4 regions of the Thioalkalivibrio sp. ALMg3 genome follow, and region 2 is predicted to be linked to each of the others. Evidence: predicted binding sites of a transcription regulator. Region 2 holds the regulator's gene; each other region holds the start of a gene.

Region 1 (7,573 bases), on a different contig from region 2:
CCGTTGCCGCCCTCCAGTTCCGCACGCCAGCGAGTGAAGCCGTAGCGGCGCACCATCTCCAGCAGGCGGTCATGGTCCGGCTCCTGGATCGCGAGGTCGTCGGGGCCGACATCCAGCGGGACATCGCGCTTGACCGTGATCAGCTCGCGCGAGGTCGGCAACCGGTCGGTGGCCGCGCGCAGGTTCTCGCCGATCTTGCCGCCGATGGCGTTGGCCTGTTCGAGGATGGTATCGAGGTCGCCGTACTTCGCGATCCACTTGGCCGCGGTCTTCGGGCCGACCTTGTCGACGCCCGGGATGTTGTCGACGCTGTCGCCCATGAGCGCGAGATAATCGACGATCTGCTCCGGGGCGACGCCGAACTTCTCCTGCACGCCGTCCGGGTCCAGGGTGACGCCGCTCATGGTGTTCACCAGCGTGATGCGGTCATCCACCAGCTGGGCGAGATCCTTGTCGCCGGTGGAGATCACCACCGCGTGGCCGGCGCGCGCCGCCTGGTCGGCCAGGGTCGCGATCACGTCGTCGGCCTCGACGCCCCCGACGCACAGCAGCGGCAAGCCCATCGCCCGGACCAGCTCGTGCAGGGGCTCGATCTGGGCCGCCAGCTCATCCGGCATCGGGGGGCGGGTGGCCTTGTATTCGGGGTAGATGTCGTCGCGGAAGGTCTTGCCCTTGGCGTCGAACACCACCGCCATGTGCTCCGGCCCGTAGTCCGCGCGCAGCTTGCGCAGCATGTTGGCCACACCGATCATCGCGCCGGTCGGGGCGCCATCCGGCGCGGTCAGTGGCGGCAGGGCGTGGAACGCGCGGAACAGGTAGGACGAGCCGTCGACCAGGACGAGGGGCGGTTGCGACATGCAGGCGGAATCCGGACAGGGAACGCGCGCCATTCTACAGGGCTGGCCGTGAGGCGCCCATTCGTGCGGGCCATTTGTATGGATACGTTTGTATGGACGCGGGGCGCCCGTTACGCTTGAGTCTCCATCCGAGGAACCCGCCGCATGAACAACCGTGAACGTGCCGAACACCCGGGCCTGCGTCCGATTGATGACTCTGCCCTGACCCGCGAAAGCTGGAAGATCTTCCAGATCATGGCGGAGTTCGTGGAGGGCTTCGAGCGCCTGGCGCACATCAAGCCCTCGGTCAGCATCTTTGGTTCTGCCCGCTTCCCCCCGGAGCATCGCTATTACCAGCTGGGCGAGACGACCGCGCGCCAGCTGTCGGATGCCGGCTTTGCGGTGGTCAGCGGCGGCGGTCCGGGCATCATGGAGGCGGCCAACAAGGGGGCCTTCGGCGGGCGCTCGCCCAGCATCGGCCTGAACATCCAGCTACCCCACGAGCAGAGTGCGAATGATTACCAAGACGTGGGACTGGGCTTTCGCCACTTCTTTTCGCGCAAGGTGATGTTCGTGAAGTATGCATCCGCCTACGTGGTCCTGCCGGGCGGCTTTGGCACGCTGGACGAGCTGGCGGAGATCCTGACGCTGGTGCAGACCGGCAAGACTCGGCGTATTCCCGTGGTCCTCGTGGGCAGCGAGTTCTGGAAGGGGCTGCTCGACTGGTTCCAGGACACCCTGGTGGAACAGGGCACCATCGACCAGGAGGACCTGCAGCTATACTCGTTGGTAGATTCGCCGGAGGATGTGGTGAGCGCGATCTTCGAGCACTACGAGACGCGCAGCTTCGAGCCGTCCGCGGAAGAAAAGAAACGACTGATGGAGCTGTGATGATGACCCCGACCCGCCTGAGCCTGCCCCTGTCGCTGCTGGCGGCCCTGCTGCTGGTGCCCGGTTCGGCGCTGGCGCAGGAAGACCGCGAGTGGGGGGATGCCCCGCCGCCGCCGGAACTGGACGAGGCTGCCGATCCGCCGCCCCCGGTGCTGGACGAGCGCGCCCGCGAGCAGCGCTCCCTGGAAGAGGCCGACATCATCATTATCGAGCGCGATGGCGAGACGCGGCGCGAATACCGCATGGGCGGCCAGCTGGTGATGGTCGAGGTTACGCCTGCGGTCGGCCCGACCTACTACCTCATCGATACCACCGGCGATGGCACGCTGGATGGTCGCCGCAACGAGCTGGATCCCGACTTTGTACCCCCGTCCTGGGTGATTTTCCGATGGTAATGAATGAATCCGAAATTCAGCGCTGCGGCGAGCTTGCCGATCTGGCACTGACGGTCGGTCCCGAGGGGCCGGAACTCGACGGCCGGCCGGTGCAGTGCCTGCGCCTGCCGGCTGCTGCGGCGCCGTCTCTTGAGCAGGCACTCGGCGAGGTCCCTGCTGGCTGTGGCCGTGTGATCGGCCGGGGTACGGATGATGCGGCCGGGCAGGTGATCCTGGTGCTCGAGCGTGGCCAGGCCATTCAGGGCACGGTCGCGGCCGAGGGGCCTGGCAGCCTGGAGGCCCTGGGCGAGCGCGCGGCCGACTGGCAGGGCCGCCACACGGCCGGCGCCCTGCCCGCTGGAGACGGCTACCGCCGCGGCGTGCTGCAGCAGAGGATGCGCGAGCGTGCGGACACAATCACGTCTTCGCTGGATGCCGAATCGCGGACGATCCTGGATGCCGAACTGCACCATCAGGGGCTGTACCGTTTCGAGGACCTGCCGCTGGCGGGAAGCGTCTGGCAGACGGTCCGCATCTATCCGGAGGGCGCCGGCCTGGCCGATCTGGTCCTCCCGCCCGCGCCGGTGCCGGCCTTCTGGCAGGTCGCACGGCTCGCCCTGGCGGTCGCCGTGGATGACGCGGGGCGGCCGGATGCCGAGGGCTACCGGGCGTTGCTGTCCGGATATAACGGACGGCGGCCGTTGACCGCCATCGAGCGAGGGGCGGCGCCAACCCTGCTGCGCCTGGCTGCGCTGGACGACTGGCTTGCCGCACTGGAGGCCGGGGCCGATGGGCGCACCGAGCGCGAACGGCTGGCAGCCCTTCAGGCAGAAGCGGCTCGCTTGCAGGGTATCTGGGTTCGCGCCGCGGCTTGAGGGCCCAGTCGGCCCGCACTGACGTGTGGGGCGCCTGGGCCAGTCGTTCGCAAACACAACGAGGCGGGGTCGTGGATCCGTGCCTTCCAAGGAGGAAAGCCCATGTTCCGAATCGCTGTCTGGCTGGCGTTGCCCCTGGCCGCCCTTCTCGCCCCTGCGCTCCTGAGTGCCGACGTCTATCGCTGGACCGACGATCAAGGCAATGTCCACTTCGGCGACCGCCCCCCCGAGGGGAGCCGTAGCGAATCGGTCGATGTGCGTGAGCCGATGCGGGGCGTGCCGCTGGAGGGCGCGCGCGAGATCCTCGAGCGCCCCGTGCGCCCGCGCGGTCAGCCCGAAGCGGAGGGTGCCTACCAGCGGGTCGCCATCGCGCGGCCGGGGGATGGCGAGGGCGTGCGGGCGAACGATGGCAATGTGACCGCGGAGCTCGAGATTGAACCGGCGCTTGACGCCGATGCCGGCCACCGCGTGGTCTGGTTGCTGGACGGGGAGGCCGCCGGCGAGGGGGCCTCGACGAGCGCGACCTTCCAGGGCCTGAACCGCGGTGCCTATACCCTGCAGGCGCGGGTCGTGGACGAGTCGGGTCAGGAACTGGGCGCCAGCGATACCATCGAGTTCAACGTGCTGCGCATGGCCATCCCGCGCAGTCAGCAACAGCAGCAACGGCCCCAGCAGTTTCCGTCGGGCGGAGCACCGCAGGCACCGCAGGCTCCCCGGGCGCCGCAGCCGGTGACGCCTGGCCCGAATTGACGCCGGCACTCGCATAGCGCACCGAAGTGGTGCGGTTGACGCCCCAGAGTGGTGCTATTATTGCACCACTCTGGGGCGTTTCGGTTTCAAGGGTGTCGGCGGCCAGGCTTCTGGTGTGACGCAGCCCTCGGCTTCAGCGTCCCGCCCGGCGATTTTCGCTTGGCGCGATTCCTGCTTGAGGCCTTTCGATGACTACGCCCGCTGCCAATCCCGGTATGACCACCCCGCCCTGGTGGGACGACCTCTCCACGGCCGTGCTGGTGACCGATGCGGAACTGCGCCTGCTCAGCCTGAACAGTGCGGCCGAGGTCCTGCTCGGGCTTAGCCGCGAACGCATCGTCGGTCACGGACTGGGGCAATGGCTCAAGCTGGACCGGAATCTGGCCAACCGCCTGCGTTCGGCGCTGACCCTGGATCAGCCGATCACGCTGCGTGCCCGTCAGATGGAGCCCCTCCGAGCCGACAGCTTCCTGGCCGACGTGATCATCACGCCACTGCACGCCGCCGGCGAGCGGCCGGGCCAGCTGCTGTTCGAACTGAACGCCATCGACCGCCACGAGCGCATCAGCCGCGAGGAACAGTTGCAGAAGCAGCAGGCGATCACCCGTGCAGTGACGCGCGGGCTGGCGCACGAGATCAAGAACCCGCTGGGCGGGCTGCGCGGCGCGGCGCAGTTGCTCGCCAGCGAGCTGGACGACTCGGGCCTCAAGGAATACACCCAGATCATCATTCGCGAGGCGGACCGGCTGCGCAGCCTGGTCGACCGCATGCTGGGGCCGAACAACATGCCGCGGCGCGAGGCCGTCAATCTGCACGAGGTCCTGGAGCACGTCCGGGGCCTGGTCAGCGTGCAATTGCCGCTGGGGCTGAAGATCCGCGGCGACTACGACCCCAGTATTCCCGACGTGCAGGCGGATCGCGACATGCTGGTGCAGGCCATCCTCAACCTGGTGCAGAACGCGGTGCATGCACTGGAAGACGGGGGGCAGATCACCCTGAGCTCGCGGATCCTGCGCCAGTACACGATCTCCGGGAAGCGCCACCGGCTGGTGGCCAAACTGAGTGTGCGCGACAACGGTCCCGGCATCCCGGAGGAGATCCGCGAACGCATCTTTTTCCCGATGGTCACCGGGCGCGCCGAGGGCACCGGGCTGGGGCTGCCGATTGCCCAGAGCCTGATCCAGCTGCATGACGGCTTGATCGAATGCCATTCGCGCCCGGGGGCGACCTCATTCGACATCCTGCTTCCTATTGATTCCCCCCAGGGCCGGGAGGAGACGCACTGATGGAACCCATCGTCTGGATCATTGACGACGACGACTCGATTCGCTGGGTGCTGGAACGCGCCCTCCAGCGTCACGCGATTGCCGTGCGCGGCTTCGAGACCGCGGACGCTGCCTGGGCGGCGCTCGAGCGGGATCCGGTCCCGGACACCATCGTCGCCGACATCCGCATGCCGGGCCTGAACGGGCTGGATTTCCTCGCCCGCATGCAGACCCGCCCGGATCCGCCGCCGGTCATCATCATGACCGCCTTCTCCGATCTGGAGAGCGCGGTGGGCGCTTACCAGACCGGGGCCTTCGAGTACCTGCCCAAGCCGTTCGACGTGGACGAGGCCGTGGCCCTGGTGCAACGCGCGCTGGAGGCGCGCCGTGCCGGGCAGGAGAACGGCCCCGCCGGTCCCGAGATCGAGGAGACCCCGATCATCGGCGAGGCCCCGGCCATGCAGGAGATGTTCCGTGCCATCGGACGGCTCTCGCGCAGCAATATCACCGTGCTGATCAATGGCGAATCCGGTACCGGCAAGGAGCTGGTCGCGCGGGCCCTGCACCAGCACAGCCCGCGCGCCGACCAGCCGTTGATCGCGCTGAACACCGCGGCCATCCCCAAGGATCTGCTGGAAAGCGAACTGTTCGGTCACGAACGCGGCGCGTTCACCGGGGCCAACCAGAGTCGCAAGGGCCGCTTCGAGCAGGCCGATGGCGGCACCCTGTTCCTCGACGAGATCGGCGATATGCCGTTCGACCTGCAGACGCGTCTGTTGCGGGTGCTGTCCGATGGCACGTTCTACCGTGTGGGCGGGCATACCCCGATCCGGGTGGACGTGCGCATCATCGCCGCGACCCACCAGGACCTCGAAGAACGCGTCCGCGCGGGCTTGTTCCGCGAGGATTTGTTCCACCGCCTGAACGTGATCCGCATCCACGTGCCCTCCCTGCGCGAGCGGCCGGAGGATATCCCGTTGCTGGTACAGCACTTCATGGCCGAGGTCGCTCAGGAACTGGGGGTGGAGGCCAAGACCATGCGCCCCGAGGTGGTCGCGGAGCTGCAGCGCCTGCCGTGGCCGGGCAACGTCCGCCAGCTGGAAAACACCTGCCGCTGGCTCACCGTGATGGCGTCGGGCCGCGAGGTGCACCTGGATGACCTGCCGGCCGAGTTGCACCAGCCGACCGAGAGCCGTGCCGAGCCCGGGAGTGCCCCGGTCCGTGTCGCTGCCGGTCCGCGGGACTGGACCGCCGAACTCGCCCAGGTCGCCCGTCAGCACTGGCAGCGCGGTGATCACGACCTGCTGGGCTCGGTCCTGCCGCAGATGGAACGCACGGTGATCCGCGAGGCCCTGAACGCGACCGGTGGTCACCGCCAGCAGGCGGCCGCCCTGCTTGGGTGGGGCCGCAACACCCTCACTCGCAAGATCCAGGAGCTCGGCCTCGACGACGAGTAGGTCTTTTCACCGCGAAGGCACGAAGAAGGGCAAGGGCGATTTAACCCCAGAGATCACGGAGGACACGGAGAAAACCAGGGATCGTTTTGTTACGGGTAGGATGCGTTGAGCCATGCGAAACGCATCCTACCCCTCTGAAAAATTGGCGCCTTTCTCCGTGTCCTTCGTGGTCAACAGGCTCTTTAGTGAACCGGCCTTTCAGGTGGTGGGATCCTGCGGAGCGGGCGGGGCGCAGGCGGAAACGGCACCGTTCAGTTGCAGGGTGCCGGTCAGGTCGCGCACGTGCGTGTAGCCGTGGCGGTCCATGTAGTCGCTGATGCCGTGCAGGATCTTCGGCAGGCACAGTGCGTCGTAGAACAGGCCCGTGCCCACGCCCACGGTGCTGGCGCCGGCGATCAGGAATTCCAGCGCGTCGGTGGCATTCATCACGCCGCCCTGGCCGATGATCGGCACGTTGTGCGGCGCGGCCACCTGATAGACCTGCTGCACCTTCAGCAGCGCGATCGGCTTGATCGCCGGGCCGGACAGGCCGCCCTGGTTGTTGCCGATGACCGCGCGTCGGTTTTCCACGTCCACTGCCATCCCCATCAGGGTGTTGATGACCGCAAAGGCGTCGGTGCCGGCCTCGATGCAGCGCCGGGCGTTCTCGGCGATGTCGGTCTGGTTGGGCGAGAGCTTGGTGATCAGCGGCTTGGAGGTGACCTTGCGGCAGGCCTCGACCACCCGGGCGGACATGTCCGGGTCATTGCCGAAGGCGACGCCGCCTTCCTTCACATTGGGGCAGGAGATGTTGATCTCGATGGCGTCGATCGGCGAGTCGTCGAAGCGTCGGGTGACCTCGATGTACTCCTCGAGGGTGGAGCCCGAGACGTTGGCGAAGAAGCGCGTCTCGTCGAAATCCAGCTGCGGCAGGGTGTGGTCCACCACGTGGTCGACCCCGGGATTCTGCAGGCCGATGGCGTTCAGCATGCCGTCCGGGGTTTCGTAGACGCGATGCGGGGCGTTGCCCAGGCGTGCGGCGCCCGTGGTGCCCTTCAGGCAGATGGCCCCGGCATCGCGGTTGGAGAAACCCGCCACGCGGGTGTATTCCTCGCCAAAGCCGACACAGCCGGACAGCAGCACCAG
Region 2 (7,573 bases):
GATCCAGGGCCGCCGCGACAAGGGCGAGGCCCTGCACGAACTGCTGCAGCGGACCGGCCACGACCCCGCCGAAGCGGCCTTCATGGGCGACGACATCGTGGATCTACCAGCGATGCAGCGGGTCGGGCTCGGGATCGCGGTCGGCGACGCCCACCCGCTGGTGCGCCAGCATGCCCAGTGGGTGACCGAGGCCCATGGTGGGCGCGGGGCCGTGCGCGAGGCCTGCGAGGGCCTGCTGGCCGCGCAGAGCCGGCTCGACGCGCTGTTCGAGACCTACCTGAACGGATGAGCCGCAGGATTCGCAGCCGACTCGGATGGGCCTTGGCCGTGCTCGCATTCGCGACCGTGCCCCTGGCGCAGGCTGAGGTAAGCCCGCCCGAGGGCGAGGTCACGCTGCAGATTGACGGCTTCACCCTGCATGCCACCGGCGACGACGGCGAACTGAGCCATCGTCTGCGCGGCACCCGCCTGCGCGAGTTTGGACGTGACGGCCCCCAATGGGTGGACGACCCGGACCTCGACCTGTTCGCCGAAGGCGGTATCGAATGGCGCTGGACTGCCCCCGCCGCACTGCATCAACCGGCCGCCGTGACCCTGGACCTGGTGGGCCCCACCCACGGCGTACAGCCGCCCCGCGGCGAACGCGTAGAGACCATCATCGATTCGCGGGATGTTCGCGTCGCCACCGACACCATGGTCGCCACTTCGGATGCCCTTTCCACCCTGAACCAGCCGGGCCTGTTCCAGCGCGGCACCGGTCTGCGCGTGGACTCGCGAGGGGATACCATAGAGTTGTTCCATGACGTGTACTCGCTCTACAGCGAGACGAGCGAGGAGGATCCCGCGCATGACCCCGAATCCCCATAGCCTTCGCCACCGTCCGGGCCAACCGGGTGCCCGCCTGGCGGCGCTCCTGCTGCTAGCCCTGCTGGCCACGCCCGCGCTCGCCCAGCAGGGCTCGGCGGGCCCGGCACTGCCGGTGGAGATCACTGCCGACCGCGCGGAGATGGACGAACGCCAGGGGCTGGGGACCTACACCGGCGACGTGATCGTAATCCGCGGCGACATGACCCTGGAGGCCGACAAGGTCTACGTGCGCACCCGCGATCGCCGCCCCTACGAAATGGAGGCCCACGGCGAGCCGGCACGCCTGGAATCACCCGATCCGGAAACCGGAGAGATGCGCATTGCCACCGCCCTGCGCATCGACTACCTGCTGAACGAGGACCGCATGATCCTCACCGACCAGGCCCATGTGATCACCACCAGCGAGGAGGCGCGCGGCAAGCGCATCACCTACGACCTGACGACCGACGTGATCGAGGCCGAACGCGGCGAAGGCGACAGCGAGCGCGTGCGCATCACCATCCAGCCGCGCGACGACGAATGAACGCCACCGCCCCCAGCCCATCCGCCACACCGGCACAAACCAACGACCGCCTGATCGGACGCGAGCTGACCAAGCGCTACGGCCAGCGCACGGTGCTGGACCAGGTGGACGTCGACCTCGCGCCCGGCGAGGTGGTCGGCCTGCTGGGCCCGAACGGGGCCGGCAAAACCACCTGCTTCTACAGCCTGGTCGGGCTGATCCGTCCCAATGCCGGGCGCATCACCCTGGGCGAGCGCGACATCACCCGCGCCCCCATCCACGTACGCGCGCGCGCCGGCCTCGGCTACCTGCCGCAGGAGGCCTCGATCTTTCGCCGCCTGAGCGTGTGGGACAACCTGCAGGCCGTGCTGGAACTGCGCCCCGGGCTGGATCGCCACGAGCGCCGCCGCATTGGCGATGCGCTGATCGAGGAGTTTCAGCTCGAGACCGTGCGCCACAGCCCGGGCATCGCGCTGTCCGGTGGGGAACGGCGCCGGGCCGAGATCGCCCGCGCCCTCGCCGGGGATCCGCGCTTCATCTGTCTGGACGAGCCCTTCGCCGGGGTGGACCCGATCTCGGTGGGCGACATCCAGGACGTGATTCGGCATCTCGCCCAGCGCGGCATCGGCGTACTGATCTCCGATCACAACGTGCGCGAGACCCTCGGCATCTGCCACAGGGCCTATATTCTAAGCGAAGGCCGCCTGCTGGCCGCCGGGACACCGGACGAGCTGCTGGCCGATCCCCAGGTGCGCCGGGTCTATCTCGGCGAGAACTTCCGCCTGTGAAAGCGCCCCGTATGCGGCCCGGTCGGTGCACAAACCACAAGGCAGGCTTTAAGATTCCATCAATGCCCACCCTCGCCCCGCATACCCGATGCTGAAACCCGGCCTGAATCTGCAGCTGGGTCAGACGCTGACCATGACCCCGCAACTGCAGCAGGCGATCCGCCTGTTGCAGCTGTCCACGCTCGAGCTCCAGGTGGAGATCCAGCAGGCGCTGGAGAGCAACCCCATGCTCGAACAGGTCGAGGACGAAGATGCCGAGGCCGACACCGAGCGCCTGAACCAGGACGGCGAGCTGGTGGAAGGCGATCGCATGGAGGCCACCACCACCAGCGACGACGTGATCCCCGAGGAACTGACGACCGACAGCCGCTGGGACGACATCTACGAGCCGGCCCCGACGCCCAACAAGGGCGTGGATGACCGCGACCCGCTGGAAAACACCAGCGACGACGACGGTGAGGGCCTGCAGGATCACCTGCTGTGGCAGCTGCATCTGAGCCATCTGACACCGCGCGACCAGCGCATCGGGGCGGCCCTGATCGACGCCATCAGCCCCGACGGCTATCTCGAGGGTGACCTGGAAACCCTGGCCGAGACCATCAGCCGAGGCGAGGATGAAACCGTCGGCGTCGACGAGGTCGAGGCAGTGCTCCACTGGATTCAGCAGTGCGACCCGCTGGGGGTCGGCGCGCGCAACCTGCGGGAGTGCCTGGAGATCCAGCTACGCGAACTGGCCCCGGACGCCCCGGCCCGCGAGGCCGCACGGGCGATCCTGGAACACGGCATGGACAGCCTGGGCAAGCGCGACTACAAGGCCCTGCAGCGCCAGTCCGGCGTACGCGACCCGGACGAACTGGCCCGCGCACTGGATCTGATCCGCACCCTGAACCCGCGCCCCGGCGCACAGATCAGCTCCGCCACCTCGGAATACGTGGTCCCGGATGTCTACGTGCGCCACACCACCGAGGGCTGGCGCGTGGATCTAAACCCGGAGATCGCACCGCGCATCCGCATCAACGACCTCTACGCCGGCATGGTGCGCCAGGTCTCGGATGCCCGCGACAGCGCCTTTATGCGCGATCAGCTGCAGGAGGCACGCTGGTTCCTGAAGAGCCTGCACAGCCGCAACGACACCCTGCTGCGGGTCGCCGAGGCGATCGTCCATCGCCAGCAGGGCTTTCTCGAGCATGGCGACGTCGCGATGCAGCCATTGATCCTGCGCGACATTGCCGAGACCCTGGAGATGCACGAATCGACCATCTCGCGGGTTACCACGCAGAAATACATGCACACCCCGCGCGGGGTCTTCGAGTTCAAGTATTTCTTCTCCAGCCATGTCGGCACGAACGATGGCGGCGAGTGTTCCGCCACCGCCATCCGTGCCATGATTCGCGAATTGATTGGCGACGAACCCCCGAACAAGCCGCTCAGCGATGCCCGGCTCGCCCAGGTCCTGTCGGACCGGGGCATCAACGTAGCGCGCCGCACCGTGGCCAAGTACCGCGAGGCGATGCACATCCCTTCATCCAGCGAACGCCGGCAGATGGCCTCGATGCCCACCGGCAGCAAGTAACCAAGGAGTCCTGACCATGCAGATCAACCTGACCGGCCACCACGTGGACATCACCGACGCCCTGCGCGACTACGTCAACGAGAAATTCGCGAAGCTGGAGCGCCACTTCGACAAGGTCATCGACGTCCACGTCGTGCTGACCCACGAGAAGACCCGGAATCAGCACAACCAGGCCGAAGCGAATCTCCAGGTCAGCGGCAATCACATCCACGCCGAGGCCTCTCACGAGGACATGTATGCCGCAATCGACGCGCTGATCGACAAAGTCGACCGTCAGCTGATCAAGCACAAGGAAAAGGTCAAGGACCACCACCGCGCCGAAGGTGCCCAGCGCAACCGCGAGCAGGCCTCCTGATCCATGACGATTGCCGAGTTGATCACCTCCGAGCGCATTGGCCTGCAACCCGAGTGCTCCAGCCAGAAACGGGCCCTGGAGGCCCTGGCGGACCTCCTCGCCGGCGGAGGTGACGGCACGGGACCAGGAAGCAATGCGATCTTCGAGGCCCTGTCCGCACGCGAAAAACTCGGATCCACCGGTCTCGGCCATGGGGTTGCGATTCCCCATGGCCGCCTGGCCGATCTCGAGGCGCCGCGCGTGGCCGTGCTGCGCCTGGAAAAGGGCGTCGACTTCGACGCCATGGATCACGAGCCGGTCGATATCCTGATCGCACTGCTGGTCCCGGAGGCCGCCACCGGCGACCACCTCGACCTGCTGGCCCAACTCGCCCGCGGCCTGTCGCAGCCAGACACCATCGGAGCGCTGCGCCGGGCCGGGGACGCGGCGGCCCTGGAACAGGAACTCGTGCGCCGCTTCAGCGAGGACTAAGCCCGTGGAACCCGCCTCCAGCCGCGATTCCGGCGCGCAGCGTCTGCCATGAACGAGGCGCTGGGAGAAGGCGGGATCGCCCGCGACATCAACGTGGAGAGCCTGATCCAGGCCATGGGAAACCGCCTGGATCTTCGCTTCGTGCACGGCGAACATGCAGCACCCGACCGCAAGCTGGTCGGCGACGACGGGGACGACCTGCCGCTGGCCGGCCATCTCAACCTGATCCGGCCCAACCGCATCCAGATCATCGGCGACTTCGAGGCCCGCTACATCTCCAGCCTCAGCGCCACCCAGTGCAACGACCTGATCCTGGAGATGGCCCGCACTGGGACCACCGCGGTGATCTTCGCCGAGGACACCTGTCCGTTCTCGGAGATGCCCGACGCCCCGCAGGAGGCGCTGCCGCTGATCCTGTGCTCCAGCACCAGCAGCCACGAGATTATCTCGCTGCTGCGCTATTTCCTGCAGCAGCGCCTGGCCCATTTCGAGGTGCGCCACGGCGTGTTCATGGAGATCCTCGGGATCGGGGTGCTGATCAGCGGCGCCTCCAGCGTTGGCAAGAGCGAGGTCGCACTGGAACTGATCTCGCGCGGGCATCGCCTGATCGCCGACGATGCCCCCGAATTCGCGCGCATTGCGCCCGACATCGTGCGCGGCCACTGCCCGGCCCTGCTCCAGGACCTGCTCGAGGTGCGCGGTCTTGGGGTGCTCAACATCCGCGCCATGTACGGCGATTCCGCGATCAAGGGCGGCAAGTACCTGCGCCTGATCATCGACCTACGCGATCATGGCGAACCCTCGCCGGTCCCCGATGACCGGCTGAACGGGCGCCGCGGCGAGATCGATATCCTCGGCCTGCGCGTCCCCTTGATCAGCCTGCCGATCGCGCCGGGGCGCAACATCGCGGTCATGATCGAGGCGGCCGTGCGCAACCACATGCTGCACATGCAGGGCTATATCGCTGGCGACGACCTGCGCGCACGCCAGCGCCGCCAGATGAGCGGCGAGACGGAGGAGCCGCCCTACCATCGCGCGGTGCCCGCCACTACGGTCCCCAACCCGGACCCGGAGGGCTGAATCGGCCATGCGCCTGCTAATCGTCAGTGGCCTGTCCGGGTCCGGCAAGACCGTGGCCCTGCACACCCTGGAGGATGCCGGCTACTTCTGCGTCGACAACCTCCCGCTGCCGCTGCTGCCGGACCTGATCGATCAGGTCCGGCAGGGCCACTACGACACCGAGACCGACCGCCATCTGGCCGTGGGCGTGGATGTGCGCAGCGGCCTGGAGGCCCTGGAGGGGTTCTCCGATCTCCTGGCGCAACTACGGGCGGACGGGGTGCAGGTGGAGGTCCTGTTCCTGCAGGCGGCCAGCGAGGTGCTGCTGCGGCGCTACCACCTGACCCGCCGGCGCCACCCGCTGGCGCGCGACGGCGTGCCACTGGTCGAGGCCATCGACCGCGAACGCGAGTGGCTGGGCCATGTGGCCGCGGAGGCCGATCTGACGGTCGACACCTCGCGCCTGTCGATGCACGATCTGGCCCGCACCCTGCGCGACCGCATAGGCGAGCGCGGGGAACACGAGCTATCCCTGCAGTTCCAGTCTTTCGGCTTCAAGCACGGCGCGCCGCTGGATTCCGACTTCGTGTTCGACGTGCGCTGCTTGCCCAATCCGCACTACGAAAGCGATCTGGCCGCCCTGACCGGTCGCGACCCGCCCGTGTGCGAGTTCCTTGAGCGGCACGCGGAGGTCGCGGCCATGTTCGACAGCATCCAGGGATTCCTGTCGCAGTGGCTGCCGCGCCTGCTGGACGATCACCGCAGCTACGTCACGGTCTCCATCGGTTGTACCGGCGGGCAACACCGCTCGGTGTATCTGGTGGAGCGGCTTGCGGAGGCGTGGCAGGATCGGGAACATGTTACTGTTAGCACCCGTCACCGCGAGCTGGGTAAACAGTAACCACTGGACGCGGGACGAGGGCCTTCTGGAACCCGCAATCGGAGCAGATCCATGGGCGTTGGTCTCATTCTGATCACGCATCAAAACCTGGGCGATACCCTGCTGCAGACCGCGCAGAGCATGCTCGGGGGCCTGCCCGAGGACTGCGAGTCCATGGCGATGTCCCAGAACGACGACCCCGACGAGGTCCTGGCCCGCGCCCGCGAGCGCCTGGCGACCCTCGACAGCGGCTCGGGGGTGCTCGTTCTGACCGACATGTTTGGCTCCACGCCTTCCAACGTGGCGATTCGCGTCGCCCGGGGTGCAAATGCCCGCGTGATCGCCGGCGCCAACCTGCCAATGCTCATCCGCGTGCTCAACTATCAACACCTCCCCCTGACCGAACTGGTCAACAAGGCCCTTTCGGGCGGCCATGACGGGATTCTCCTCTGCGATCAGGAGTGCAGCGATGCCGCAGCGCGTAGTCCCCATCGTTAATCGCCTGGGGATGCACGCGCGCGCCGCGGCCAAGTTCGTCAGCCTGGCCAGCAAGTTCGCCGCGGACGTCTCCGTCTCCCGCAACCAGCAGGAGGTGAATGGCAAGAGCATCATGGGCGTGATGATGCTGGCCGCCGCCCAGGGCAGCGAGATCACCATCGAGGCCGAAGGCAAGGATGCGCCGGAGGCGCTGGATGCACTCGCAGAGTTGGTTGCCGATCGTTTCGGCGAAGAGGCCTGAACCTCCGAGTCCCGCCCGCCCCGGTCAACAACCACCATCCCCTGCGGGGGCTATCCGGGCCACGCTCCCGGGTCGGAGGCCGCGTCACCCAGCCCGTCCAGGCCGACCTGCTCGAGCTTGCGCTCCGCCAGGCGCACAGCGGCCGTCAAAGCCTGCTCCGGGGGCTCCCCGGAGACCAGCGCGTGGATCAACCCGGCATTGAAGGTATCCCCTGCCCCCACGCTGTCGACCACCCGCCGTCCGGGCGTCGCTTCACAATGGTGGATCGCGCCCCGCACGGCCATCCAGGCCCCTTCGCCCCCGGCGGTCACGGTCAGGATGCGATCAGGAAAGCGCTCG
Region 3 (7,573 bases), on a different contig from region 2:
TTCCAGCAGGGCAAGGTGCAGCTGGAAGAGGGCGCGCCCTTCGCGCTGGATGCCGAGCTGGATCGCGACGCGGGCGATGCCACCCAGGTCGGCCTGACCTACAAGGACCTCCCGGACGACGTGCGCACGGACGACATCCTGCTGCTGGATGACGGCCGTATCGTGCTCAAGGTCACGGCGGTCAATGGCAGCCGGATCGAGACCACCGTCGAGGTCGGCGGCGAGCTGTCCAACAACAAGGGCATCAATCGTCAGGGTGGCGGCTTGTCCGCTCCTGCGATTACGGACAAGGACCGCGACGATATCCGCCTGGCGGCCGAGCTGCAGGTGGACTACCTGGCCGTCTCGTTCCCGCGTTCCGCCCAGGACCTGCACCTGGCGCGGGGCCTGTTGAAGGATGCCGGCTGGGAGGCCGGGATCTGCGCCAAGATCGAGCGCTCCGAGGCCCTGGAGGTGATCGACGAGATCATCGCCGCCTCGGAGGTCATCATGATCGCCCGCGGCGATCTGGGTGTGGAGATCGGTGACGCCGAGCTCCCGGGGGTGCAGAAGACCCTGATCACGCGCGCGCGCAGCCTCAATCGTCTGGTCATCACCGCGACCCAGATGATGGAGACCATGATCCAGAACCCCATCCCGACCCGCGCCGAGGTGTTCGACGTGGCCAACGCGGTGCTGGACGGCACGGATGCGGTGATGCTCTCCGGCGAGACCGCGACCGGGCGTTATCCTGCGCGCGTGGTCACCAGCATGGACCGGATCTGCGAGGCTGCCGAGCGCCAGCGCGCCGCACGCCAGTCGGACCATCGCATGGATTCGACCTTCGGCCGGGTCGACGAGGCCATCGCGATGGCCACCATGTACACCGCCAACCATCTCGATGTCTCCGCGATCGCCGCGCTGACCGAGTCCGGTTCCACGGCGCTGTGGATGTCGCGCATCAGCTCGGGCATCCCGATCTACGCGCTCACCCAGCACGAATCCACCAGCCGCCGCATGACGCTTTATCGCGGCGTCTATCCGGTGACTCTGAAGCCGATCCCCGAGAGCCACGAAAGCGTGAACCGTGAGGCGGTGAACTTGCTCAAGGGCGAGGGCGTCGTGCAGGATGGCGAGTTGGTCATCATTACCAAGGGCGACCTGCAGGGCGAGCATGGCGGCACCAACGCCATGAAGATCGTGCGCGTCGGCGAACTGGCCTGAACCGCGCACCGCCCGCAGTCGCCAACCAGATTAATCGACTTTTTCACTACCTCAGTCCGAATCCCGTAAGGAGGAATCCATGGCTCTAATCTCACTTCGCCAGCTTCTGGACCATGCCGCCGAACATGGCTATGGCATGCCGGCGTACAACGCCAACAACATGGAACAGGTCCATTCGATCATGGAAGCGGCCGCTGCGGTCGACTCCCCGGTGATCATTCAGGCCTCCGCCGGTGCCCGCAAGTACGCCGGCGAGCCCTTCCTGCGCCACAACATCATCGCCGCCATCGAGCAGTACCCGGACATCCCGGTTGTGCTGCACCAGGATCACGGCTCCGAGCCGGCAGTCTGCCTGCGCTCCATCCAGTCCGGCTTCAGCTCGGTGATGATGGACGGCTCCCTGATGCCTGACATGAAGACCCCGGCCTCTTACGACTACAACCGTGACGTGACCGCCAAGGTCTCCGAGATCGCCCACGCCTGTGGCGTGTCCGTGGAAGGCGAGCTGGGCTGCCTGGGATCCCTGGAAACCGGCATGGCCGGCGAGGAAGACGGTTCCGGTGCCGAGGGCCAGCTGTCCCACGACCAGCTGCTGACCGACCCGGACGAAGCCGCCGACTTCGTGAAGAACACCAAGTGCGATGCCCTGGCGATCGCCATCGGTACCTCCCACGGCGCCTACAAGTTCACCCGTCCGCCGACCGGTGACATCCTGGCCATCCAGCGCGTGAAGGAGATCCACGCCCGCATCCCGGATACCCATCTGGTCATGCACGGCTCCTCCTCCGTTCCGCAGGAGTGGCTGCAGATCATCAACAAGTACGGCGGCGATATGGGCGAGACCTACGGCGTGCCGGTCGAAGAGATCCAGGAAGGCATCAAGCACGGCGTGCGCAAGGTCAACATCGATACCGACCTGCGCATGGCCTCCACCGGTGCGGTGCGCAAGTTCCTGGCCGAGAACCCGAAGGAATTCGATCCGCGCAAGTTCCTGAAGGCCTCGACCGCCGCAATGAAGGACCTCTGCCAGGCCCGTTACGAGGCCTTCGGTTGCGCCGGCATGGCGTCCAAGATCAAGCCGATCTCCCTGGACGACATGGTCAAGCGCTACCTGTCCGGCGAGCTGGATCCCAAGGTCAACTGATCCTGCGGGTTGCAGCACGAAAAAGGGGGCTTCGGCCCCCTTTTTTTGTGCCATGATGAATGTATTCGTTAGGGAGACGCCGACGCATTCGCGCGGCCGCGTCTCCCTTGGCCTTTCTGGAGGTTTCCACGATGCAACGACTGATCCTTTTCTGCCTGACGACGCTGGTGTTTGCCGCCATAGTGGGGAGCGCTCACGCGAACCCGTTCAGCCGCGAGATCGATCCGCAGGACATCATCGATCGCGCCCAGGCGACGGTGGAGAACATGGCGACCCACCCCGAGTACGAGTCCCTTAAAGAGGACCTGCGCGACGCCCGCGGCGTGGTGATCTTCCCGCGCGTGGCTCGCGGGGCCTTCCTGATCGGAGGCTCCGGCGGCATCGGCGTGTTCCTTGCCTGGGACGACGAGCGCGGCGATTATTCGCCGGTGGCGTTCTACTCCCTCGGTTCGGTCAGCTTCGGCATGCAGTTCGGTGGTGATGCCGCCGAGGTGGTGATGGTCGCGCGCACCCAGGATGCGGTGGACTCGATGTTCGGGTCCGCCATCCGCCTGGGGGGCGATGCCTCGGTGGCTGCCGGTCCGGTGGGTGCGGGCCGGAGCGCCACCCCGACGGCCGACTTCCTGTCCTACTCGCGGGCGCGGGGTGCCTACCTGGGCATGAGCTTGTCCGGCTCGCGCATGACCGTGCGCGACGACTTCAACGAGGCGTACTACGGCGAGTCCCAGCGCCCGGTGCATATCATCGAGAGCCGCCGCGTCGACCGTGAAGGGACCCGTGCCCTACGCGAGACCCTGGCCGGGTTCCGGGTTGACGAAGAGGAAGCCCCTGCGGCCTCCGAGTCCCGTGGTCAGGGGCGCGAGTCCTCCGGCGGCGTGCGCCCGGACAACTTCGAGGTGGAGAGCTTCTGAACCAGCGCCGCGCGGGTGATGCCTTCGGCTGACTCGATGATCGGGGCGCTCGTGCGTGAACGCAGCGCGGCCGCATTGTCGAGGCGCGGGTCGGCATCCTCCCGGCGCCGGTTGAGCACGATCCCGGCCAGTTGCAGGCCGCGTCGTTCCAGGGCCTCCAGGGTCAACAGGCAGGTGTTCAGTGTGCCCAGGCGGTCCTCCGCCACTAGCAGGACCGGCAGCCCGAGGGCCTCGGCGAGGTCCGCGTTCAGCCCATCGGTACACAGCGGCGAGTAGAAGCCCCCCGCACCCTCCACTAGCCGCGGGCCCGTGCCGTCGGCTGCGCAGGCCGCGGCCAGCTCCGCGATCGTCAGGCGCACGCCCTGGTTCGCGGCGGCCTGGTCCGGGGCGATGGCATCGGGGAAGCGCCAGGGCGTGACCTGCTCGATGGCGGCGTCCGGAAGGCCCGCCGCGTGGGTCAGGTTCATCCCGTCCTCGGGCCACAGCCCATCGGGGCCCGGCGGGCAGCCGGATTCCACCGGCTTGCGCGGTTGCGGCCGCAGCCCACGATCCCGCCAGAGTTCCAGCAGCGCGCAGCTGACGAAGGTCTTGCCGACGCCGGTGTCGGTGCCGGTGACGAACAGGCCCTGCGGGGGCGCTCCTGTCTGTGCCGGGCTCATGCGTCGCGGGTCAGGCGCTCCAGGGCCTCGCGATAGCGCGCCGCGGTCTGTTCCACCACTTCCGCGGGCAGCTCGGGGCCGGGCGGCTGCTTGTCCCAGTCCAGGGTCTCCAGGTAGTCGCGTACGTATTGCTTGTCGAAGGACTCCGGGCTGGTGCCTGGCGCGTAGCGGTCGGCCGGCCAGAAGCGCGAGGAGTCCGGGGTCAGGACCTCGTCGATCAGATGCAGGGTGCCGGCGGCATCGACGCCGAACTCGAACTTGGTGTCGGCGATGATGATGCCGCGCTCGGCGGCGTAGTCGCGGGCCATCGCGTAGATCGAGAGTGCCGCATCGCGCACCTGCCGCGCCCGGTCCTCGCCGATGGTCGCCACCACGGCATCAAAGTCGATATTGGCGTCGTGGTCGCCGACGTCGGCCTTGGTGCTGGGGGTGAAGATCGCCTCGGGGAGCTTCGAGGCGAGCTCCAGGCCGGCCGGGAGCGGGATGCCGCAGACCGCGCCGCTGGCCTGGTAGTCCTTCCAGCCAGAGCCGATCAGGTAGCCGCGTACCACTGCCTCCACCGGCAGGGCCTCGAGCCGGCGGATCACCAGGCTGCGTCCTTCCAGCGGGGCGCGAACGGCCGGGTCCGGAATCACCTGTTCCAGTGGGATATCGGTCAACTGGTTGGGGATGCCCAGCTCGCGCTCCACCTTGTGCATCCAGAACTGCGTGATCTCCGTCAGCACTCGGCCCTTCTCGGGCACGGCCGTGGGCAGGATCACGTCAAAGGCGGACAGGCGGTCGGTGGTGACCATCAGCCAGTGGTCGGCGTCCACCGCATAGAGATCGCGTACCTTGCCGCGATGCACGAGTTCCAGGTCGGGGAGTTGGCTTTCAAGCAGGGTGTCAGTCATGCCGCGATTCTACCGGGCGCGGGCCTTGCGCACCACGAAGCGGACGAAGACACGAAGAAAAGCGATCCACAAGGAGACGCGACGATCGGCAGCAAGCGCATGGGCGCGTCGAGCCTTATCCACCGGCCATTCACGCCCCCCGCTTCGCTCTCACCAGTGAGCCCTTCCGGCCTTTGGGTCTCCCTGTGGATCGCTCCTTGACCGGGCTTTTCTGCGCGTCCGGGAGCGCTTCGTGGTGCGCATGGCTTGTCGGGTGGGGCCGGGGTCGCTATCGTTCGGGCCATGACTGAGATGGCAGGCAATTCGGCGGCGCCTCGCGTGGGCGTCGTGATGGGGAGCACCTCCGACTGGGCGACCATGGAGCGGGCGGTGGATGTGCTGGACGAACTCGGGATCCCGTTCGAGGCCCGGGTGGTGTCGGCTCACCGAACACCGGATCTGCTTTTCGAGTACGCCGAGCAGGCACGCGAGCGGGGCCTCCAGGCGATCATCGCCGGGGCCGGGGGGGCGGCGCACCTGCCGGGGATGCTGGCCTCCAAGACCCCGGTTCCGGTGCTCGGCGTGCCGGTCGCCTCGCGCCACCTGAAGGGGCAGGACTCGCTGCTGTCCATCGTGCAGATGCCGCGCGGCATCCCCGTGGCGACCTTCGCGATCGGCGAGGCGGGCGCGGCGAACGCCGCCTTGTTCGCCGCCGCGATGCTGGCGAACCACGATCTCGATCTGCGTGAGCGTCTGGATGCCTTTCGCCAGTCCCAGAGTCAGGCCGTGCTGGGGCAGACCCTGCCACCGGACCCGTCATGATCCAGCCCCCTGCGACCCTCGGGCTGCTCGGTGGCGGGCAGCTCGGCCGCTATTTCGTGGAGGCCGCACAGGGTATGGGCTATCCCGTATGGGTCCTGGACCCGGACCCGGCGAGCCCGGCCGGGCGAGTGGCGGCGCGGCACCTGTGCCAGGCCTTCGACGACCCCGATGCGCTGCAGGCCCTGGCCGGGGCCTGCGCGGTCATTACCACCGAGTTCGAGAACATCCCGCGCCCGGCCGTGGAGTGGCTGGATGCCCGCGCCTGTCTGCGCCCGGGGCCGCGCGCCCTGAGCATTGCCCAGGATCGCCTGGAGGAGAAGGCCTTCCTCGGCGAGATCGATGTGGCGGTAGCCCCCTGGCAGGCGGTCCTGGCCGGCCAGACGCCCGAAGTGCGAGCGGACGCGGGGGGGCCGACGTTCCCCGCGATCCTGAAGACCGCGCGCCTGGGTTATGACGGCAAGGGCCAGGTCCGGCTGGCGCAGGCCGGCGAGTTGCCCGCGGCGCATGCCGAGCTGGGGCTGGTGGACTGCGTGCTGGAGGCCCAGGTCGAGCTGGAGCGCGAGCTCTCGGTGCTGGTGGCGCGAACCGCGGACGGCGCGAACGAGGCCTTTCCGGTGGCGGAAAACACCCATCACGAGGGCATCCTGCACCTGACGCGGGTGCCGGCCCGAGTCGGCGACGAGCCGCGCGAACGCGCCACGGCGATCGCGCGGCACATTGCCGAGCAGCTCGACTACCAGGGGTTGCTGGCGGTGGAGTTCTTCCTCACGGTGGAGGGTGAATTGCTGGTCAACGAGATCGCGCCGCGTCCGCATAACTCCGGGCACTACACCCAGGATGCCTGCACCATCAGCCAGTTCGAACAACAGGTGCGCGCAGTCTGCGGGCTGGGGCTGGCCCCGGCCTTGCTGACCACGCCGGTGGCGATGGTCAACCTGCTGGGTGACCTGTGGCCCGCCGCAGCGGAACCCGACTGGCAGGGCGTGCTGGCTGCCGGCCGCGCGCGGCTGCATCTGTATGGCAAGGCCGAGGCCCGGTCCGGCCGCAAGATGGGGCACGTCAACGTGCTCGGTCTGCCGGGCGAGGACGACGCCGGCGCCGCGGCCTCCACCGCCGAGGCCCTGTGGCAGGGTCTGGCCGAGGCTGTGGAGCGGACTGCGGACGGAGGGGTGGCATGAAGGAGGGCTTCCCCACGATCCAGGCGCGGCGTACCCGTCAGGCGGAGCTGAAGCGCGACCTGGAGTTCGAGGACACGCTGGCCGGAGAACACCTGCGGTTCCGCACGACCTGGGGTCTGTTCTCGCCGCGCCGCATCGACGATGGCACGCGGATGTTGCTGGAGCGCATCGAGGTGGAGCCAACCGATGCCTGCCTGGATCTGGGCTGTGGCTATGGCCCGATCGGCCTGACGCTGGCGCGCAAGGCGCCGCAGGGACACTGCACGCTGGTGGACACCAACTTCCTGGCGGTGGAGTACAGCCGGCGTAACGCCGAGCTGAACGGCATCACCAATGTGGACTGCGTGACCAGTAACGGCTTCGCGCAGATCCGTGACCGGCGTTTCGATCTGGTCACCTCGAACCTGCCGGCCAAGGTGGGGCGCGAGATGCTCTACACCTACCTGCTGGACGCCCACGAGCAGATGAACCCGGGTGGACGCATCTATGTCGTAACCATTACCGGGTTGCGGCGGTTCATCGAGAAGGGGTTCAAGGAAGTGTTCGGCAACTACGACAAGGTCAAGCAGGGCCGCGAGTACACTGTCGCGGCCGCGGTGCGCGAGCCCGACTGAGCATGGTCGAGGGGGCGGGCGAACTGCCGGTTGCGCTCCGGGTGCTGTCCGCCGTGCTGCTGGGTGGCGGCATGCTGGTGATGCTGCGGCGCATGCCCTGGGAGACCTTCTTCGTGCCCGGCCGCGCCCAGCTGTTCGTGATCGCCACGCTGTGCCTGCTGCTGATCTGG
Region 4 (7,573 bases), on a different contig from region 2:
GCCTGTGGCCGGTGCGATGCTGCAGGACGACGCGGCCGGTGTGCAGCAGTCGCTGGACTCCCTGTTCCAGATCGAGGAGGTGTTCGGGGTCTATGTCTACGATGCCGACGGCCGGATGGTGGCGGCCAGTGGCCCGCCCAGTCCGACCCTGCAGCGCCGTGGCGAGGCGCAGGTCATCAGCGAAACCGGGAGTCTTGGGGCTTTCGGCGAACATCAGGGGCGCGAGACCTTTTCGTTCTTTCTTCCGTTGTCCGATCCGGCCGGTCGCATCGTGGGGCTGTTGCAGGTGACACGCGACGTCACACCGTTCCGGGCCTTCGTCGCGCAGCTCCAGTGGCAGGGTGGGTTGCTGATGCTGGGGATTAGCGGGCTGTTTCTGCTGGTGGTGCTGTTCGGGTACCACCGGGCGGTGGGGCGGCATGTGTCTCGGTTGATGGCCGCGATGCGCGCGATTGGCGAGGGTCAGCGTGGATTGCGGGCGCCGGAACAGGGGCCGGCGGAGCTGCGCGGCCTGGCAGTCTCGATGAACCGCATGATGGAGCGTCGCGAGGCCTCGGAGGCCGAACTGGAGGCGCAACGCCTTGAGCAGGGACGGCTGGAGGAGAAGCTGCGGCACTCGGAGAAGCTGGCGGCGATCGGGCAGCTGGCGGCCGGCGTGGCACACGAACTGGGGACGCCGCTCGGAATTATCGCCGGTCGCGTGCAGCGCGCCATCCGGCACCTGCCGGAGGCGGATCCGGCGCGCACCGAGATGGAGGCGCTGAAGGCCGAGCTGGAGCGGGTGGAGACCATCGTGCGCCAGCTGCTGGACTTTGCCCGGCGCAATCCGTTGCAGGAACGCTCGCTGGATCTCGCGCAGCTGGTTGGAGATCTGGTCGGGCGTGTGCGCGAGCGGCATGCCTCCGGCGGGGTGGCATTCCGGCTCGAAGGGCCCGAGTTGACCATCGCCGCGGACCGCCTGCGCTTGGGCCAGGCCCTGGAGAATCTGCTGGAGAATGCCGCGCAGGTCGCCGCCCGCGAGGTCCGGGTCCGCTGGCATGCCTCGTCCGACCGGGTCGAGCTGGTGGTGGCGGACGATGGCCCCACGGCCGGGCGAGGGATAGACGATGAGCAGGCCGAACGCCTGTTCGAGCCCTTCTTTACCACCAAGCCCACCGGCGAGGGGACGGGGCTCGGGCTGGCGGTGGCGCAGGTGGCGCTGGAGGACCACGGGGGTACGGTGATGCTGGATCGCAGTGTCGTGGGGGAGACCCGTTTTGTCGTGCATCTGCCGGTGGCCTCTGGCGCCCAGGAGGATTCGCTTCGATGAGCAGCAAGGCACAAGTCCCCGCAACGCCCCCGGAGTCGGTCCTGGTCGTGGAGGACGATCGCGGGCATCGCGAGCTGCTGACCGAGGAACTGACCGAGGCCGGCTACGCGGTTACGGCGGTTGCCAGTGCCGAGGATGCCGCGCGGGTGCTTGCGCAGCAGGCCTTCAGTCTGGTGGTGAGCGACCTGCGCCTGCCCGGCGCGGATGGCTTCCAGGTGCTGCAGGAGGCCCGCGCCCGGGTGCCGGCACCCGGGTTCATCATGCTCACGGGCTTCGGGACCATCGACCAGGCGGTGGCCGCGCTGAAGGCGGGGGCGGATGACTTCCTGACCAAGCCGGTGGATCTGGATCACCTGCGTCTGGCTGCCGACCGGGTGACCGAGGCGCGGCGTTTGAAGGACGAGGTGCGTCGCTATCGTGAGGTCCTTGCGCAGGCCGATGGCTTTCACGGCATGCAGGGCCGCAGTCCGGCCATGCTGCAGTTGTTCGACCTGATTCGGCGGATCGCGGCCGCCGACGGCAGTGTCCTGATCACCGGCGAGTCCGGGACCGGCAAGGAACTGGTGGCGCGCGCGCTCCATGCGGAAAGCGAGCGGGCCCGTGGTCCGTTCGTGGCGATTAACTGCGCGGGCATCCCCGAGGCCCTGCTGGAGTCGGAGTTGCTGGGGCACGTGGCGGGTGCGTTCAGCGGGGCCAAGGGGGCTCGGCGCGGCCTGTTTACCGAGGCCGACGGCGGCACCCTGTTCCTGGACGAGATCGCCGAGATGCCGGTGGCCATGCAGAGCAAGCTGTTGCGTCTTCTGCAGGATGGTCGCGTGCGTCCGGTGGGCGCCAACGAGGAGATCGCGACCGATGTGCGTATCGTGGCGGCCACACATCAGGATCTGCAGGCGCATATTGCCGACGGTCGTTTTCGTGAGGATCTCTACTATCGCCTGGAGACCTTTCGTATCGAGATCCCGCCGCTGCGCGAGCGTGGCGATGACATCGAACGCCTGGCCCTGCAGTTCCTGCGTCAGCAGGCCCTGGCTCGCGACCTGCCCGAGCGTCGCCTGAGCCCGGAGGCCCTGCGCGCGCTGGTGCGGTATCCGTTCCCGGGGAACGTCCGCGAACTCGCGAGTCTGATGGAGCGTGCCGCCACTCTGGCGGCCGGCGAGGTCATCGAGACCCGTGATCTGCCGGAGCGCGTATTCGAGGCGCCCGCCGAGGATCCCGGCGGAACAACGGGCGACCGGGCGGAGGGGGCGACGCCGGTACCGGGGATGGGCGATGATGGCCAGTGGCCGACCCTGGAGGAGCGCGAGCGCGACTACATTCGTCGGGTGCTGGAGCATGTGGACGGCAACAAGCAACGCGCTGCGCGGATCCTCGGCATCGGCCGCAAGACGCTGTACCGCAAACTCGGGGAATCCGACCCATCGTGACATCCTGACCCGGGTCGACCTGACCCATGTGTCATTCTGACCCGGTTTACCGTTGGGGCGTTCCCCGGCCCGTTCGGGGTAATGAGAGCATAAGTCACTGTTTAAAAGTGTTGTGTTTGTCTTTTTCCAATCTTGGCACGATGCCTGCTCCTCCTGGGACAGCAATCGAGGAATCGGAACCGCAGTGATGGACCATTCCTCCTCACACGGTTGCAACGAAATCGGGCGGGCGGACGATCGACCTTGAGTCGTAGCCGGCTTCGCCCCGAGATCCGAACGATCCAAAGGAAAAGGAGCAACATGATGAATATGCGCAAGACGATGCTCGCGATGGCCCTGACCTCCCTGTTTGCCGTGGGTGGAGCCGCCTCTGCCCAGTACGGCGGTGCCGAAGGTGGTGCCGGTGGGGGCGACATGGGCGGTGCCCAGGGCGGCCAGCCGCCGGCCCAGGAAGGCGGTGCCGGTGGCGGTGCTCAGGGCGGCCAGCCGCCTCAGGGTGGTGCCCAGGGCGGCGCGGCCCAGGGCGGCGCCCCGATGCAGGAAGCCCCCGAGGTGGATCTGAGCGAAGAAGACATCGACACTTTCGTAACCGCCTTCGTTGCGGTGCAGGAAGTGCGCGAAGACTTCGCCGACCGTCTGCAGAGTGCCGAGGACGAAACCGAGGCCCAGTCCATGCAGCAGGAAGCACAGGACGAAATGGTCAACGCGGTTGAAGACTCGGGCATGAGCGTCGAGGAATACAACGAAGTGGCCATGGCCCTGCAGAACGATCCCGAGTTGATGCAGGAAGTCCAGGAGCGCGCTGAAGCCCAGCTGTAACGGGCAGCGCAAACCCGCCCCGGGCATTGCGCCCGGGGGGTTGCAGGGGCCGGCCTTCGGGTCGGCCCCTTGTTTGTGTCCGGGGCATGCACGCGAATGTTCGGCACATTGATCCGTGATTCCCCCGAGGGCGGACGCCTTCGCGTCTCGGGAATTGTCCCTGTAGCTTGAATTGGGCAGAGGGAAGCGTTATTCTTGCGCGCTTTCTGAATCGCCCCGACCTCGGAGCATCGAACATCATGAGTACCATTAGCGCCAAGCCGGCCGAAGTCGAACGCGACTGGTTTCTCGTCGACGCCGACGGCAAGACCCTCGGTCGACTCGCCACGGAAATCGCACATCGCCTGCGCGGGAAGCACAAGCCCGTGTACACGCCGCATGTCGATACCGGCGACTACATCGTCGTGATCAACGCGGAGAAGATCCGCGTCTCCGGCAACAAGGCCATGGACAAGAAGTACTTCCACCATTCCGGTTACCCGGGTGGCATCAAGGAAGCCAACTTCACCCAGATGATCGAGCGTCATCCGGAGAAGGTGCTGGAGCTTGCCGTCAAGGGCATGCTGCCGCGCAACCCGCTTGGCCGGGCCATGTTCAAGAAGCTCAAGGTCTACGCCGGTACCGAACACCGGCACACGGCCCAGCAGCCGCAGCCGCTCGAAGTCTGAGCCGCCAGAATCAGCAAGGGAATCGATCCGAATGGCTATCAATCAGTATTACGGCACCGGCCGCCGCAAGACCGCCTCGGCGCGCGTCTTCCTGCGTCCCGGCACGGGCAACATCACGGTTAACGAGAAGCCGCTGGACGACTTCTTCGGCCGCAAGACCTCGCGCATGGTGGTACGCCAGCCGCTGGAGGCGACCGAGTCGACCGGCAACTTTGACGTGATCGCGACCGTTGAAGGCGGTGGCGGCAACGGCCAGGCCGGCGCGATCCGTCTGGGTATTGCCCGCGCCCTGGTGCAGTACAACGAAGACATGCGCCCGTCGCTGCGTCGTGGTGGTCACCTGACCCGCGATGCCCGCGAGGTGGAGCGCAAGAAGATCGGCCTGCGCAAGGCCCGTCGTGCAACCCAGTACTCGAAGCGCTAAAATTCGCGTCGAGTTTCGGGCTGCACCCGACCCGGTTTACTGGGGGATCGTCTAGCGGTAGGACTGCGGACTCTGACTCCGCCAACCCAGGTTCGAATCCTGGTCCCCCAGCCAAACATAGAGAAGGGCCCCCTCGTGGGGCCCTTTTCTATGGGCGGACCAGGGTTCGAACCTGGAAGCTTCGGCGAAGCGCAGTGAAGCATGCACGCGCTTGCGCGTGCAGCCCCGTAGGGGTGAGGCGGCGTAGCCGCCGAATCATCCTGGTCCCCCATCCCCGGCGCCATGGCCGCGATTCGGGCCAGAACGTTTCGGTACTGCCCCGCTGATTTGTGGACGCCGACCCTGCTTCCGGTCTCCCTGCCTTTAAATGGCCAGCCACCGCCGACCTTGGCGACCGGTCCCCGGTAGCCACAAACGCCCGGACCCCGGCATCCCGTCAACCCCGCTCCCGACTCCGCTACAATCCCTCGACAGTGATCGGGAAATGCAGGGAATTCTCCCGCCCTTTTTCCGTCCAATTCCGCAGAACCCGGCCGCACTGGGTCGGATCGATCAAAATGCCAGAGAAGAGAGGATTGACCATGTCGGTACCCGAGAATCCCTACGAGCCGGTCAGCGTGGATGTGACAGCCCACGAGGTCGAAGGGCTGGACACCTGGTACATGATCGGGATCTCCGGTATTCCGGATCCCGACAACGAGGGGCATACCTCGAATGCGGGGTTCGTCGTGACCGACGAGGGCGTGGTGGTATATGACGCCCTGGGGACGCCGCCACTTGGCTTCGAGATGATTCGCCGGATCCGCGAGGTGACCGACCAGCCGATCAAGTACGTGATTGCTGGTCATTATCACGCGGATCACATCTATGGCCTGCAGGCGTTCGCGGACCACACCGATGCCAAGATCATCGGGCAGGCGCGCGCGCGAGACTATCTGGGAGGCGCCGGTGCGGTGGCGCGGCTCGAGCAGCGCCGGGGCGTGCTGGCCCCATGGGTGGACGAGGACACCCAGATCATTCCGCCGGACGAATTCTTCGAGGACGAGTACACCATCCGTCTCGGCGGGAAGACCTTCCGGTGCGTGCACGCGGGGCCCGCACACTCGCCGGACGACATCATCATGGTGGTGGAGGAGACCGGCGTGGTGTTCGCCGGCGACATCGTGTTCGATGGCCGGATCCCGTTTCTGGGCGACGATGCGCTGGATTCGGAGAACTGGGTCAAGCGCCTGGAAGAGTTGATGGAGATGGACCTGAAGTTCCTGATTCCGGGGCATGGCGAGGCGACCGATCAGGCGGCCCGGGCGGTCAGGTTCACCCGCGACTACCTGGTGAAGCTGCGCGAGCACATGGCCGTGGCGGTCGAGAACATGGATTCCTTCGACGAGGCCTACTCCGCGATGGACTGGAGTGACTACGAAGACCTGCCGGCCTTCGAACAGACCAACCGCAGCAACGCCAACGCGGTCTATCTGGAGATGGAAGAGAAGCTCTTTTGAGCTCGGCCCCAGGGGAAGCCCGGTCGGTGCGTGCGTTGCGGGTCCTTGATGTATCCCTGAATCCCACAAGCGAAAGGAATGATCGCCAATGACGCTGAATATTGAACCGGGCCTGCTCATGGCCATCCTGTCCCTGGTGGCGGGCATCCTGATCCTGATCCGGCCCCGCCTGCTGAACTACATCGTCGCGATCTATCTGATTGTTATCGGGGTGCTGGGCCTGCTGGCGTATTTCTAGGGAGATGCTCAAGGGGCCCCAGCGCGGATGCGTGAATCGATCAGCGCCGCCCTGGCGACGTAAAGGTCCCCGTCACCGATAGTTTGGTGCCCAAAAGCATGGACCAACAGTGCGACTTCGTGCGCAGGGCGTGCGGACCCGTTACTCTTTGGCCACATTCTGATCGGGGGGCTACGCCTCAATGACCGCCGAACGCGTCCGAGAAATACCCTATAACTACACCTCATTCTCCGACCGCGAAATCGTTATCCGTTTCCTGGGTTCCGATACCTGGGACCTCCTCAATGAGTTGCGTGGGGAGCGTCGGACGGGTGTGTCTGCGCGCATGCTGTTCGAGGTTCTGGGCGACATGTGGGTGGTCACCCGAAACCCGTACATCCAGGATGATCTGCTGGAGGACAAGAAGCGCCGCAAGGCGCTGATTGATGCCATGCAGCATCGTCTGGGCCAGATCACGGCCCGGGCCGACGGCAACGAGAAGGCGCTCAAGCTGGGCCAGCGCGCGCAGGCGGCTGTGTCTGCCTTTGCGCAGGAGTTCACCGATACCGCCGCGCTGCGCGATCAGGTGCGCAAGCGCATGAAGGCCCTGACGCACAAGGACAACATCCAGTTCGGCGGCCTGGCGCGGGTCTCCCACGTGACCGATGCGACCGACTGGCGTGTGGAACTCCCGTTCGTGGTGCTCACCCCGGATTCCGAGGAAGAGATGGGCCCGCTGGTCGCGGCCTGCATCGAGCTCGGCCTGACGGTGATCCCGCGTGGCGGTGGCACCGGCTACACCGGTAGTGCCGTCCCGCTGTCCAAGCGCTCGGCGGTCATCAACACCGAGAAGCTGGAAGGCCTGGGCGAGGTCGAGCGCCGACCCCTGCCGGGCGTGGAGCGTGACGTCCCGGTGGTGCGCGTGGAGGCCGGTGTGGTCACCAAGCGCGTCTCCGAGCTGGCCGATCGCAACGGTCTGGTGTTCGCGGTGGATCCGACCTCGCAGGACGCCTCCACCATCGGCGGCAACGTCGCGATGAACGCCGGCGGCAAGAAGGCCGTGCTGTGGGGTACCGCGCTGGACAATCTGGCCGCCTGGACCATGGTGACCCCCGAGGCGGAGTGGATGTATGTCGAGCGCCTCGACCACAACCTCGGCAAGATCCACGACGCCGAGATCGTGCGCTTCCGTGTGAGCCGCTATCAGCCGGAC

The links. The regulator sigma-54, encoded in region 2, starts transcription at its own class of promoters, with help from an activator protein. The targets are predictions, from matches to a motif close to TGGCANGNTNCNTGCTT.
Region 1: glnL (nitrogen regulation protein NR(II)) is a predicted target of sigma-54. The motif match lies at 3,887-3,903, and genes of this name have one in related genera.
Region 3: F622_RS0106295 (lipid-binding SYLF domain-containing protein) is a predicted target of sigma-54. The motif match lies at 2,396-2,412, and genes of this name have one in related genera.
Region 4: F622_RS0100640 (DUF4168 domain-containing protein) is a predicted target of sigma-54. The motif match lies at 2,867-2,883, and genes of this name have one in related genera.

The regions. Positions count from the first base shown of each region.
Region 1 covers NZ_KB906223.1:121,583-129,155, forward strand. Annotated here, with positions in the region: gene polA (DNA polymerase I) at 1-857, opposite strand, end outside; gene F622_RS0107030 (TIGR00730 family Rossman fold protein) at 1,002-1,727, shown strand; gene F622_RS0107035 (DUF2782 domain-containing protein) at 1,727-2,122, shown strand; gene F622_RS0107040 (hypothetical protein) at 2,122-2,976, shown strand; gene F622_RS0107045 (DUF4124 domain-containing protein) at 3,079-3,726, shown strand; gene glnL (nitrogen regulation protein NR(II)) at 3,915-5,012, shown strand; gene ntrC (nitrogen regulation protein NR(I)) at 5,012-6,448, shown strand; gene F622_RS0107060 (dihydroorotate dehydrogenase) at 6,647-7,573, opposite strand, start outside.
Region 2 covers NZ_KB906224.1:85,468-93,040, reverse strand. Annotated here, with positions in the region: gene F622_RS0107775 (HAD family hydrolase) at 1-289, shown strand, start outside; gene lptC (LPS export ABC transporter periplasmic protein LptC) at 286-867, shown strand; gene lptA (lipopolysaccharide transport periplasmic protein LptA) at 848-1,390, shown strand; gene lptB (LPS export ABC transporter ATP-binding protein) at 1,387-2,157, shown strand; gene F622_RS0107755 (RNA polymerase factor sigma-54) at 2,246-3,730, shown strand; gene hpf (ribosome hibernation-promoting factor, HPF/YfiA family) at 3,747-4,085, shown strand; gene F622_RS0107745 (PTS sugar transporter subunit IIA) at 4,089-4,556, shown strand; gene hprK (HPr(Ser) kinase/phosphatase) at 4,605-5,636, shown strand; gene rapZ (RNase adapter RapZ) at 5,644-6,516, shown strand; gene F622_RS0107730 (PTS sugar transporter subunit IIA) at 6,568-6,993, shown strand; gene F622_RS0107725 (HPr family phosphocarrier protein) at 6,965-7,234, shown strand; gene F622_RS0107720 (PfkB family carbohydrate kinase) at 7,285-7,573, opposite strand, start outside.
Region 3 covers NZ_KB906222.1:153,641-161,213, reverse strand. Annotated here, with positions in the region: gene pyk (pyruvate kinase) at 1-1,203, shown strand, start outside; gene fba (class II fructose-bisphosphate aldolase) at 1,283-2,347, shown strand; gene F622_RS0106295 (lipid-binding SYLF domain-containing protein) at 2,479-3,258, shown strand; gene bioD (dethiobiotin synthase) at 3,198-3,917, opposite strand; gene F622_RS0106285 (phosphoribosylaminoimidazolesuccinocarboxamide synthase) at 3,914-4,810, opposite strand; gene purE (5-(carboxyamino)imidazole ribonucleotide mutase) at 5,102-5,611, shown strand; gene F622_RS0106275 (5-(carboxyamino)imidazole ribonucleotide synthase) at 5,608-6,789, shown strand; gene F622_RS0106270 (class I SAM-dependent methyltransferase) at 6,786-7,403, shown strand; gene F622_RS0106265 (energy-coupling factor ABC transporter permease) at 7,406-7,573, shown strand, end outside.
Region 4 covers NZ_KB906219.1:129,477-137,049, forward strand. Annotated here, with positions in the region: gene F622_RS0100630 (ATP-binding protein) at 1-1,309, shown strand, start outside; gene F622_RS0100635 (sigma-54 dependent transcriptional regulator) at 1,306-2,733, shown strand; gene F622_RS0100640 (DUF4168 domain-containing protein) at 3,037-3,552, shown strand; gene rplM (50S ribosomal protein L13) at 3,792-4,220, shown strand; gene rpsI (30S ribosomal protein S9) at 4,252-4,644, shown strand; tRNA gene F622_RS0100655 (tRNA-Gln) at 4,685-4,758, shown strand; gene F622_RS0100660 (MBL fold metallo-hydrolase) at 5,226-6,143, shown strand; gene F622_RS13565 (DUF3096 domain-containing protein) at 6,232-6,381, shown strand; gene F622_RS0100670 (DUF3683 domain-containing protein) at 6,563-7,573, shown strand, end outside.